Regions from separate parts of the Hahella sp. KA22 genome, predicted to be linked through region 2. Evidence: riboswitches for the same ligand, from Rfam matches in the RefSeq annotation. Region 2 holds a riboswitch; the other holds the start of a gene.
The links. Region 2 has a riboswitch for cobalamin ahead of EUZ85_RS30950 (CbtB domain-containing protein). Riboswitches for the same ligand answer to the same signal wherever they lie in the genome.
Positions count from the first base shown of each region.

Region 1: it holds a riboswitch for cobalamin, as region 2 does, so the genes downstream of both, EUZ85_RS01825 (ribonucleoside-diphosphate reductase subunit alpha) here and EUZ85_RS30950 (CbtB domain-containing protein) in region 2, are expected to answer to the same signal.

Region 1 covers NZ_CP035490.1:397,827-403,181, reverse strand. The annotation lists gene EUZ85_RS01850 (MmcQ/YjbR family DNA-binding protein) at 1-257, shown strand, start outside; gene EUZ85_RS01845 (pilin) at 270-755, opposite strand; gene EUZ85_RS01840 (type II secretion system F family protein) at 780-1,760, opposite strand; gene EUZ85_RS01835 (pilin) at 1,764-2,735, opposite strand; gene EUZ85_RS01830 (hypothetical protein) at 2,981-3,280, shown strand; cobalamin riboswitch at 3,359-3,581, shown strand; gene EUZ85_RS01825 (ribonucleoside-diphosphate reductase subunit alpha) at 3,706-5,355, shown strand, end outside.
Region 2 covers NZ_CP035490.1:6,949,900-6,955,254, forward strand. The annotation lists gene cobD (threonine-phosphate decarboxylase CobD) at 1-1,031, opposite strand, end outside; gene cbiB (adenosylcobinamide-phosphate synthase CbiB) at 1,032-1,976, opposite strand; cobalamin riboswitch at 2,080-2,292, shown strand; gene EUZ85_RS30950 (CbtB domain-containing protein) at 2,317-2,493, shown strand; gene EUZ85_RS30955 (CbtA family protein) at 2,615-3,418, shown strand; gene EUZ85_RS30960 (ATP-binding protein) at 3,423-5,156, shown strand; gene cobO (cob(I)yrinic acid a,c-diamide adenosyltransferase) at 5,176-5,355, shown strand, end outside.

The DNA of each region.
Region 1 (5,355 bases), 410 kb from region 2:
ATGGCGAGGGGCGCATGAACCTGAAGTGCGATCCGGTGGAAGCGTTGGCGTTGCGGGATATCTTCCCTTCCGTGACGCCGGGCTACCACATGAATAAAAAACACTGGAATACGCTGGCGCTGGATGGCGGCGTGCCGCCCGGAGAGATCGGGCGGATGATTGATAACTCCTACGCGCTGGTGGTCAAAGGCCTCACCAAGACGGAGCGTCAGGCGCTGGAGCTGCGTTACGGCAGGGAAACCCTGTTCCCCGCCTAAGCGTTTCAGCGTTCAGAACCGGCAGTTGGAGGGCAGATAAGCCGGCTCTATATCCGTCTTGTTGGCGCCGACGGCCTCCATTCCCTCGACCGCGGGGCTATGTCCGCATAACCAGGTCATTGGGCTGGCGGGGCTGCCGGTCACGATGGCGGGGCGAATGGTGAGATATTTGTCCTGCAGACTTTTGTTCACCTTGTTGCCCAACTGAACATGAAAGGCGCCGTTCTCCAGAGTGATGTTCTTCACAAAATTCCCCAATAACTTGTTGGGCGCAGGCATGCCTGCGGCGGCGTTATCGGCCGGAAAATCGCCTTTGTATTTGTAATACTCTTTCACCTGGTCACGCAGTTCGCCCACGATGGTGACCGCCTCAGTGATCTGCGCCCGAGTGATGTATATCTGGTAACTGGGCAAGGCGACGGACGCCAGGATGCCGATGATGGCGACCACTATCATTAATTCGATGAGGGTGAATCCGTTTTGTGTTTGTTTGCTCATAATGCTGCCTTTGCCGAGTAGAAGTTAAATTGCGGAGCCTAAGCCAAATATTGGCAGGTAGACGGCGAGTACGGTCGCTCCAACCAGTATGGCTATTAAGGTGCTGACGCCTGCGACGAATTTGGTTTTGAAGGAAGCCAGAGCCGCGGAGTACGCGACGTTGAGTCGCTCGAACTGATACGCCAACTCCTGTTCCAGCGCGCCAGTTTTCAGGGCGATCATCAGATCCAGATATTCCGATTGTGAGAGCTTTTCTTCCAGACTGGCGCTGGAACAGAGTTGTAGCGCCTCGCGTAAGGACGTTTCCGCATCCAGACCTGAGCGGTTAAGCAGGTAGGCGTTGGCGAGCCAGATATAACGCAGATGGGCGTTGGCGATGGAGGACAAACCTGGGACGCGTTGCATGAAGTCCGGCATGGGCCTCAACTGTCGAATACAACCGACCGCCTTGAACCCAATCCAAAATAGCGGAGCCAAACCGATCAAGACGAAGATCCAAACTGACTGAAACGTCTCCATGCCGGATATCAGCGCCAGCGTAAATGCTGGCAGCTCCATATTCATTTCACTGTAAAATACCTGAAATCCCGGCAATACCTTGATGAGCAGGACGCTGAAAATAAAGATGGCGATCATTAACAGGACGAAGACGTAGCCAAGCAGACTTTGCAGTCCGTCCCAAACGCCACGCCAGGATATTTCCATAGCGTGAGAGTGGGTGATATAGCGTTCCAGAAAGCCGGGTAGCGAGCCGCCTCTGGCGCGCACGATGGCGGCGAGTCGACTTATGTCGTAGAAGGGACTGTCCTGATAAGGCGTCGCTTGTAGGCTGACGTCACCCTGCAATACTTTTTTCAGTTGCTCAACCTGGGGCTGTGCGTGAGCCGGCAGGAGAGGCTCCAGTCGGGCCAGCGCCTGTTCTAGAGAAAGCCCTTGTTGAACCTGATGGTTCAAGTGCCGCAACAGTTGGCTTAGATTTGAGTTTGGTGATGAAATAAGGATCACGGTTTAACCTCTACAGATATAGGGGAGTTGCTCCGGAGGCAGCGAGCTTTTGTCGTCGCCGTAGACTTTGCGTGGACCCGAGTGGGCTGACGCGCATGTCCAACCCAGGGTGCGCAATGCGCCATCAGGATTACTGACGACGGATCGAAAGCTGATGGTTCCAGGCGTTTCTTCAGCGAGCGGAGAAAATGTAAAGTGCAAGGCTCCGCTAGCATCAAGTTCAACAGGCTGGAAATAAACCGCCTCAACCTCGCTCAAAGCATACAGTTTGTCTCGCTCCGGCCAGACGCCGGAGAAAGCGTATTTTTCCGCCATGTCTACTCTGACCCCTCCCAATAAACTAAAGGCCTCGGTTAGACGAGCTTTAATAATGGTCTGGCGTCCGGCGTCCAATGCGAAAGTCAAAGCGATGCAAATCACGGCGATACAGGTAAAAATCTCCAGCCAACGAAAGCTTTTAACAGTCTGGAAAGACGGTCTGAAAACGAGGACGTCGTGGCCAGATTGCAGCGGCGAGCCGGCGACGATTACGGAGACGCTTGCATCCGACTGAGCCGAAGCTGTTATGAACTGCTGGTTGACCCATCTTGCCCGCCAGTTCAAATAGGTCAGAAAAGGAAAGGCGGACAGAATAAACAGAGGATGCAATGCCTCCGCGAGCGTAGAGGCTGTTATCACTGCTGCAATATAGAGCGCGCTGGTCCATGGGCCAAGCGAAGGATCTGAGCGGCCCGCCAAGGAGGAGCTGCGCGCGAGATTACCAACCAGAGCAGGAATAAAAAAGTAAAAGAACAGCCCGCGCAGCGGCGGCCAGATAGGATCTCCCGATATAAGCCGATACTTGCGCCAATTCATGTAATGCCAGAACAGCTCGTACGCGCCCAGCGTTAACACATACAAAAGACAGTGCAACCACATGGGGGGCGCAAAATAAGGCGTCAGTTTTTCTTTGAAAAAGCGGCGTCGTTCAGGCAAATCCAGTCCTTAATGCGAAGAAGAAAATTATTAGCAGTTTAGCTGATTTGTATCCTGAACTGCTTTTAATTCAGGTAATTACCCGCTTATTTTTTGGGGTGACAATGAGGTTTGGCAAACTTCGGCTGCTCGACCGCCATGAAAATCGTGGATATGTGAATGTCGCCGTTAGGGATGTCAGTGTGGTTTAGCTGTATTGACGGCGACGGCTTACTGTATAGAATGGCCGCCTTTTGGGAAATCTCATGGATTTGAATCTAATCGTTGGCGTTCTGATCGAGAGTGCTTGCCTGTTCGCTGCGGCTAAGCTGCTGAAAGTCTCGCTGGCGTTTATTGAGGCATTCTTGATCGTTCTTGCGGCGGCTTTGATTGGACTCTTTGTCTATGGGCTGCCTGGTTTGCTTCTCGCGATTGGATTCTATCTGGTTGCATTAAAGCTGATTACCAAAGCGGATGCTTATTCAGAGATTTTTATTCTTACACTCATAGGATTAGGCGTCCAGGCGCTACTGAAAAAGTTCTTATTCGCCGTCATTCTGGCCTGATTTCAACCCATACGCCCACGGTTTTGCTGTATGGCGTTGCCTCTACATCTAGTATTTACTTTTAGTATTCAAAACAATATATTGTGCCTCAGCTATGGTTCACGCCTGTTCAAAGGTTGTGCTAAGAGGGAATCCGGTGAGAGTCCGGTACTGACGCGCAGCGGTGTGGGGGAACGAAAGCGACGCGGGCGGAAACGCCCACGCACTGTCCTGAAAGTGGATGGGAAGCGGTCGCCGTAGGTTCGCAAAAACGTGTAAACGCCCCCGAGTCCGAAGACCTGCCATGCTGAAGTTATTCATGCCTTCGCGACTCAGGGTAATGATAAAGCGCCGCTTTGTGCGAGGCGATTTTTGTCCTGTCTGCGCGTCGCTTTATGTCCCTAATCGTGGAGGTTCGGCCAGAACACGCGATAGAGGACAATTCCATGACCGGCAGTTTTTCGTCCCCCAGTGAGGCGCGCGCCTCCAGTTCCCCATCTGTTTCATCCGAATCACGCACTCATAACGCCCTGCTGCAGGTGATCAAACGCACCGGTCAGGCTGCGCCGTTTGACGACCGAAAAATCGCCATGGCGGTGACCAAGGCGTTTTTGGCGGTGGAAGGACAATCCGCGTCCGGTTCGCCCCGTGTGCGGGATTCCGTAGAAAAACTGGTTAAAGATATCGTGGCTCGCCTGCGCCGCCGCAGCCCGGAAGGCGGTTCGGTGCATATTGAAGAAATTCAGGATCTGGTGGAGTTAGGCCTGATGCGCGGCGGCTTCCACAAAGTGGCCCGCGCTTATGTACTGTATCGTGAAGAGCATGCCCGTCAGCGCGCGCCTGCGCCAAGCGAACAGGCAGGGGAGACGCATCCCGATATCAATGTGAAATTCACTGACGGCTCAGAAGCGCCTTTGAATATGGGACGTCTACGTACAGTGATCAGCGATGCCTGTGCGGATCTGGACGGCGTCAGCGAGGAAAAAGTGCTGCAGGGCGCACTGAAGAACCTGTACAACGGCGTTAAGCATAAAGACGTCAACGCCGCGCTGGTCATGGCGGCGCGTCCTCTGATCGAAGAAGAACCTAACTATTCCTATGTGTGCGCCCGTTTGTTATTGGACGGTTTGCGTGAAGAGTCGCTGAGCTATCTGAATATCGCTGCGTCCGCCACGGAAACTGAAATGGCGGAACTGTATCCGTCTGCGTTCCGCGCCATTATCGAACGCTGCGTGGAGCATGAATTGCTGTCGCCAAGTCTGCTGGAATTCGATCTGGAACGACTGGGCGCCGCGCTTAAGCCTGAGCGTGATCGTCAATTCACCTACTTGGGGCTACAGACCCTTTACGATCGTTACTTCATTCACTGGCGCGAGACCCGCCTGGAATTGCCGCAGGCGTTTTTCATGCGCGTCGCCATGGGGCTGTCGGTGCAGGAAGACGACCCTAACGCTCGTGCGATTGAGTTCTACAACTTGTTGTCCTCTTTTGATTACATGTGCTCCACGCCGACGCTGTTCAATGCCGGCACCAACCGTCCGCAATTGTCATCCTGCTATCTGACCACTGTGCCGGATGACCTGGAGGGTATTTACGGCGCGATCAAGGACAATGCGCTGCTGTCCAAATGGGCGGGCGGTCTGGGCAATGACTGGACGCCGGTGCGCTCTCTGGGCTCCCACATCAAAGGCACTAATGGTAAATCCCAGGGCGTGGTGCCGTTCCTGAAGGTTGTGAACGACACGGCCGTGGCAGTGAATCAGGGCGGCAAACGTAAAGGCGCCGTGTGTGCTTATCTGGAGTCCTGGCACCTGGATATCGAAGAGTTCCTGGAACTGCGCAAAAACACTGGCGATGAACGCCGCCGCACCCATGACATGAACTCCGCCAACTGGATTCCTGACCTGTTCATGAAGAGGGTGTTCGAGGACAAGGAGTGGACGCTGTTCTCACCCAGCGATGCGCCGGATCTGCACGATTTGTACGGCTCCGCTTTTGAAGCGCGCTATACCCACTACGAATCCCTCGTGGAAAGCGGCGCCATCACCCTGTTCAAGAAAGTGCCTGCGCAGAATCTGTGGCGCAAGATGCTCTCC
Region 2 (5,355 bases):
AAAAGTCCAAACCGTAAATACGCCAGCTCCGCATTCACCCGCCAAAGGCGAATCAACACGCCCCGCTGCGCGCAACGTTCGAAAATCCGCTCAGCCTGCACTGTCGGCGTCAACACGGACACAAACAGCGGCGTGCGCCGGCAATCCTGCGCCCTCTTGAATACCGACTGCGCCAGAATAAGCGCCTGCAGGTCGCGGCTCACCAAGGAGAGCTTTTCTCGCATAGCGGTAATCCAAGCCTCATCGCGCAACGCCCGAGTCGCCACATATTGCGCGGCGCTGTTCACCGCCCAGGGACCAAGCCGGCGCTGCAATGCCGCCAGCCAGTGAGGCGCCGCCGCCACAAATCCCAATCGCACTCCCGGCCAACCGAAAAATTTGCCGAATGAGCGCAACACCACAATGTTTTCCGGCAGGGTCTCGCCCAGCAGGCTGGAATCTGTCTCCGCATCGGCGAAGGCTTCGTCCACCACCATCAATGCGCCCGTGGACTGCAGTCGCTGCGCCAACTCACGTAGCGCCGCCAATGGCGTCCTACGGGCGGCGGGGTTATTCGGATTAATCGCCACCAGGGCGCGCAAGTTTTCTGTCTGCGCCAGACGCGCCGCCGCTCCCGCCAGATCTCCTGCAGGGTAATGAATAATTTTGAAGCCTTGACGACGCCAGTGATGCTCATGTTCGCGATAGCCGACGTCCGGCAGCGCCGCCACACCTGGGGCGCAGCAGGCGGGCAGATGTTGAATCGCCCATTGCGTGCCGGGAATCGCCAGCAGGGAATCCGTCCCGTAATAAACGCTGGCGGCCTGTTGCAACGCCGGGTCGGCATAAGGCAGACGTCGAAACACCTCTGCCGGAATGCTGGTCAGCGGGTATGGAAAAGGGCTGACGCCGGTGGATAAATCCAGCCAGTCAGCGGCGGCAACGCCATACAGGCGGCTGTATTTATCCAGATCGCCGCCATGGACGGGAGCCGGCTCATCATCCTGAAGGTCCACGTGTCCGGCCCCGTTATCAAAGTCGCTCCCGTTCATTCAACCCGCTCCCCACAGCCATAGCACGCCCACTCCCAAAGCCACTGTCGCCGTCCACAACGCCAGAGAGCGATTGATCAGTCCACAGGCGCGCTCAATGGATTGCGCCGTGGCGGCGTCGCCGCAGCCCAGTGAAGGCCGATGCTGCAGACTGCCGTGATAGGTCGCCGCGCCGCCGAGCCGCACCCGCAGCGCGCCCGCGCCCGCCGCCATGACCGGCCCTGCATTGGGACTTTTCCATTGCGCGCCCTGAGCGCGCCAGCATCGCAGGGCGCTGTCCATGGCCCCGCAGCAGGCGTAACTGAAGGCGGTCAGACGGGCGGGAATCCAGTTGAGCACATCGTCAAGTCGCGCCGCCGCCCAGCCAAAACTTAAATAACGCGGGCTCTTATAGCCCCACATTGCATCCAGGGTATTGCTGAGGCGATACAACACCACGCCGGGAACGCCGGCGAGCAGAAACCAGAAGATGGCGGCGAAGATGGCGTCGTTGCCGTTTTCAAGAGCGGATTCCGTGGCGGCGGAGGCGATCTCCTCCTCCCCCAGTTCGGCGGTGTCGCGACTGACGATCATGGATAGACTGCGCCGCGCCGCCTCCGCGTCATGCCTGCGTAATGGCGCGGCGACCTGACGCACATGCTCCAGCAGACTGCGCCAACCGATGGCGAGATAAAGCACGAAGGCGGAAAAGATAATGTGTCCCCAGGTGGAAGACTCACTCCACGCGTTCGCCAGCCAGGCGAGCGCCGCCCAGGGCAGAATCGCGGCAGTCACCGCCGCCGCGCCAAGCGCGCGGGTTGCTGAGGAAGAGAAGTCGGCGATGCGAATCGCTCCCTCCACCCAACCGGCGTAACGCCCGAAACCAACCAAAGGATGCAGCCGGCGCGGTTCTCCCAACAGGGCGTCGAAAGTCAGGGCGAGGACAAGAATCAGCAATGTATCCATTGGTCAGTATGCGCCAGGCTCATGATGAGGCGGCCTATTCTCACCATGGTCCGCGCTCAATGCAACCCGCTAACTTGTTGACTTCCCCTGGGTTCAGCCAATAGCATATCCCGCTGACCAAGGTGCTCGACCACGAGATAATCGGGAAATCTGGTGCGCAATATGCTAATCCAGTGCTGCCCCCGCAACGGTAATCGAAAGTAATTTGCCAACGCCACTGTGTCGTCAGTTTTGACATGGGAAGGCGCAAATGTTGTGTCGAAAATGCTTCGACCTTTCGTAAGCCCGGAGACCGGCCTTGCTTTATCCACTGCAGTTCGTACGGGTAGGTGCGCAGATCATGCAAACTAAAAATCTCTCTCTTCCATTGCTGGCTTCCAATAACGCAGCGCTACAACTTATCGGCGCCATGTGCTTCGGCGGACTGATTCTGTTCGCAGTGGGCTTTCTGTCCATGGATGCGGCTCACAACGCCGCTCACGACACCCGGCACGCGTTTGCTTTCCCCTGTCACTAACAGTTACTGAATTCTGAGGCCCTGCCAGGGCCAGACGTTCGCCTGTCTAACTTGACGCCGCACCTCTTGTGCGGCGCTTGCGCGCATAGCGACGTCACACCGCATTGCATGAGGAAGAGACATGTTGATTCAGCGTATTATCCTGGCGTCGCTGCTGGTTGGCCTGTTGGCTGGCGGGCTGTTGAGCGCCGTACAACACTCCCAGGTCACCAGCATTATTCTGGAGGCGGAAACCTACGAAGGCGATGAAGCGCCAGAGCCCGTTGCCGTGGCGGAGCACCAGCACGCGGCGACGGGCGCCCATCACTCCCATGAGCACGATCACGGCGCGGCGGAATCTGGCGGCCATCACCATGGCGAAGACGCCTGGGCGCCAGAGGACGGTCTGGAGCGCACCCTGTACACCCTGCTTGCCAACGTGCTCGCCGGAATCGGCTTCAGTGCGCTCATGCTGGCCTGTATGACCGCCGCCAGACTCAGCGGCAAAGGCGGCGCAGGCTGGGGCGCGGGATTATTATGGGGACTGGCGGGCTATGGCGTTTTCTTTGTCGCTCCCGCCCTGGGACTGCCGCCGGAGATTCCCGGCATGCAGGCCGCCGCACTGGAAAATCGCCAGTTGTGGTGGATCGCCACCGCCCTGGTTACTGCGATCGGTTTCGCCTTGCTGGCGTTCGCACCGGCATGGAAAAAGCTGGGCGGACTGCCTCTGCTGATTATTCCGCATTTGGTCGGCGCGCCGCACGCCAATGCGCCGGAGTTCGCCGCCGCCAACCCACAGGCTCTGCAGGCGCTACAGATGCTGCATCATCAATTCATCACCGCCGCCACCCTGACCAACGCGCTGTTCTGGGTGATCGTCGGACTGGCCTGCGCCTGGTTCCTGCGCCGTTGGAGCAGCCAGGACGTCGCGCGGCAGGCGCGCTGAGTCAATGGACGTCGCCGCCCCGCCAGCTCTCGCCGCCTACCCATTCGCCGCGGTTGTCGGCCAGCAACCGCTAAAAACTGCGTTATTGCTCGCCGCCATCAATCCTCATCTGGGGGGCGTATTGATCAGCGGTCCGCGCGGCTCCGCCAAGTCGACGCTGGCGCGGGGACTGGCGGATTTATTGCCGGAGGCGGCGGACAAGTTCGTCACCCTGCCCCTGGGCGCGTCTGAAGAACGCCTGATCGGCAGCATTGACCTGCAACAGGCCATGGGCGAGCGACGCGTGCAGTTTAATCCCGGCCTGTTGGCCAAAGCTCACGGCGGCGTGCTTTATATCGATGAAGTCAATCTGCTGCCCGACCCCTTGGTGGACGCCCTGCTTGATACGGCGGCCTCGGGCGTGAACTTTGTCGAACGGGACGGCCTCAGTCACAGCCATCCGGCGCAGTTTATTCTGATCGGCACCATGAACCCGGATGAAGGCGAACTGCGACCGCAGTTACAGGACCGTTTCGGTCTCGCCGTCACTCTGGATGAAACCTACGACGTTGAACAGCGCATGGCTATCGTGGAGCGACGTCTGGCCTTCGAACAGGACCGCGAGGCCTATCTGGCGCAATGGCGCGACGCTCAGCAAGATCTGCAAACCCGCATCGCCGCCGCCCGCGGGCGCCTGTCACAGGTTCTCTGCCCTTCAGATATACAACGGGATATCGCCAGCCAATGCCTCGCCGCTGGCGTAGAAGGCGTGCGCGCGGATATTTGCTGGCGCCGCGCCGCCATCGCCCATGCCGCCTGGAGCGGACGCGACGAGGTCAGCGTGGAAGACGTGGCGGCGACCCGGTCGTTCGCGCTTAGCCATCGCGCCAATCACCAGGATACGCCGCCGTCTTCTGGCGGTTCGCCCCCCTCACAAGGCGGCGGGAATACAGGCGGCTCTGGGGGATCGTCGTCTTCGTCCTCTGGAACCTCCGGTGACTGGGGGGGCATGCCGCCGCAACTGATGGCGGCGGACAAGCCGGTGACGCCACAACTGCCCGAGATCCCAACGCCAGGTTCTCCGTCCTCTCGTCGCGACACACAGCGCAGCGGCGCGGAACAACGACAAGGCGCCGCCCCGGGTCGCGCGCAACTCAACCGGCAGGCGCCGTCCTCACGTCCGGACTGGTTCGCCACGCTCGTCCATCCCGACAACCGGGGCGACGGGTTGCGCGAAATACGTTATCAGCCCCGTCGCCAGGGTCGCGACACACTGAACTGCGTCTTGCTGGACACCTCCGCCTCCACTCTGAGCCAACGCGCGCTGGCGCAGGCGAAAGGGGTGATTCTGGGACTGGCGCGGCAAGCCTACCTGGCGCGGGAGAAACTGGCCGTACTGGCGTTTGGCGCGCAGCGCACGGAGTGGATCATCCCCTGCCGACGCGCCCCCAAAGATATCACCGCCCTGCTCAATGAACTTCCCGCTGGCGGCGGTACGCCGCTGCGACAGGCGCTGCTGCATGCGCGTCAGCTACTGGCGCGACAGACCCGCGCCAACCCGCATCTGACCTGCCGTACGTTGCTGCTGACTGACGGGCGCAGCCGCGATCCGCTGGACGACCTGACTTGGGATTCGCCCCTGTGGGTGGTGGATACCGAGCAGGCCGCCGTCAAACTCAATCGCTGCCGACAACTGGCGCAACGCCTCGGAGCCGCCTACGCCCCGCTGGCCGCTGTGCGCGCCGCCCTGGAACACTAACGCCTCGGAGATACGAATGATGCTGGACGAAAACGAAAAACACCGCCGTCGCATGGCCAACAAGAAGCGCATCATTGACGAGCGCATTGCGCAAGCCCAGGAAGAGCGCGGCGTGCTTATCCTGCTCAAGGGCAATGGCAAAGGCAAAAGCAGTTCCGCCTTCGGCACCATGGCGCGCTCCCTCGGTCACGGCCACCGT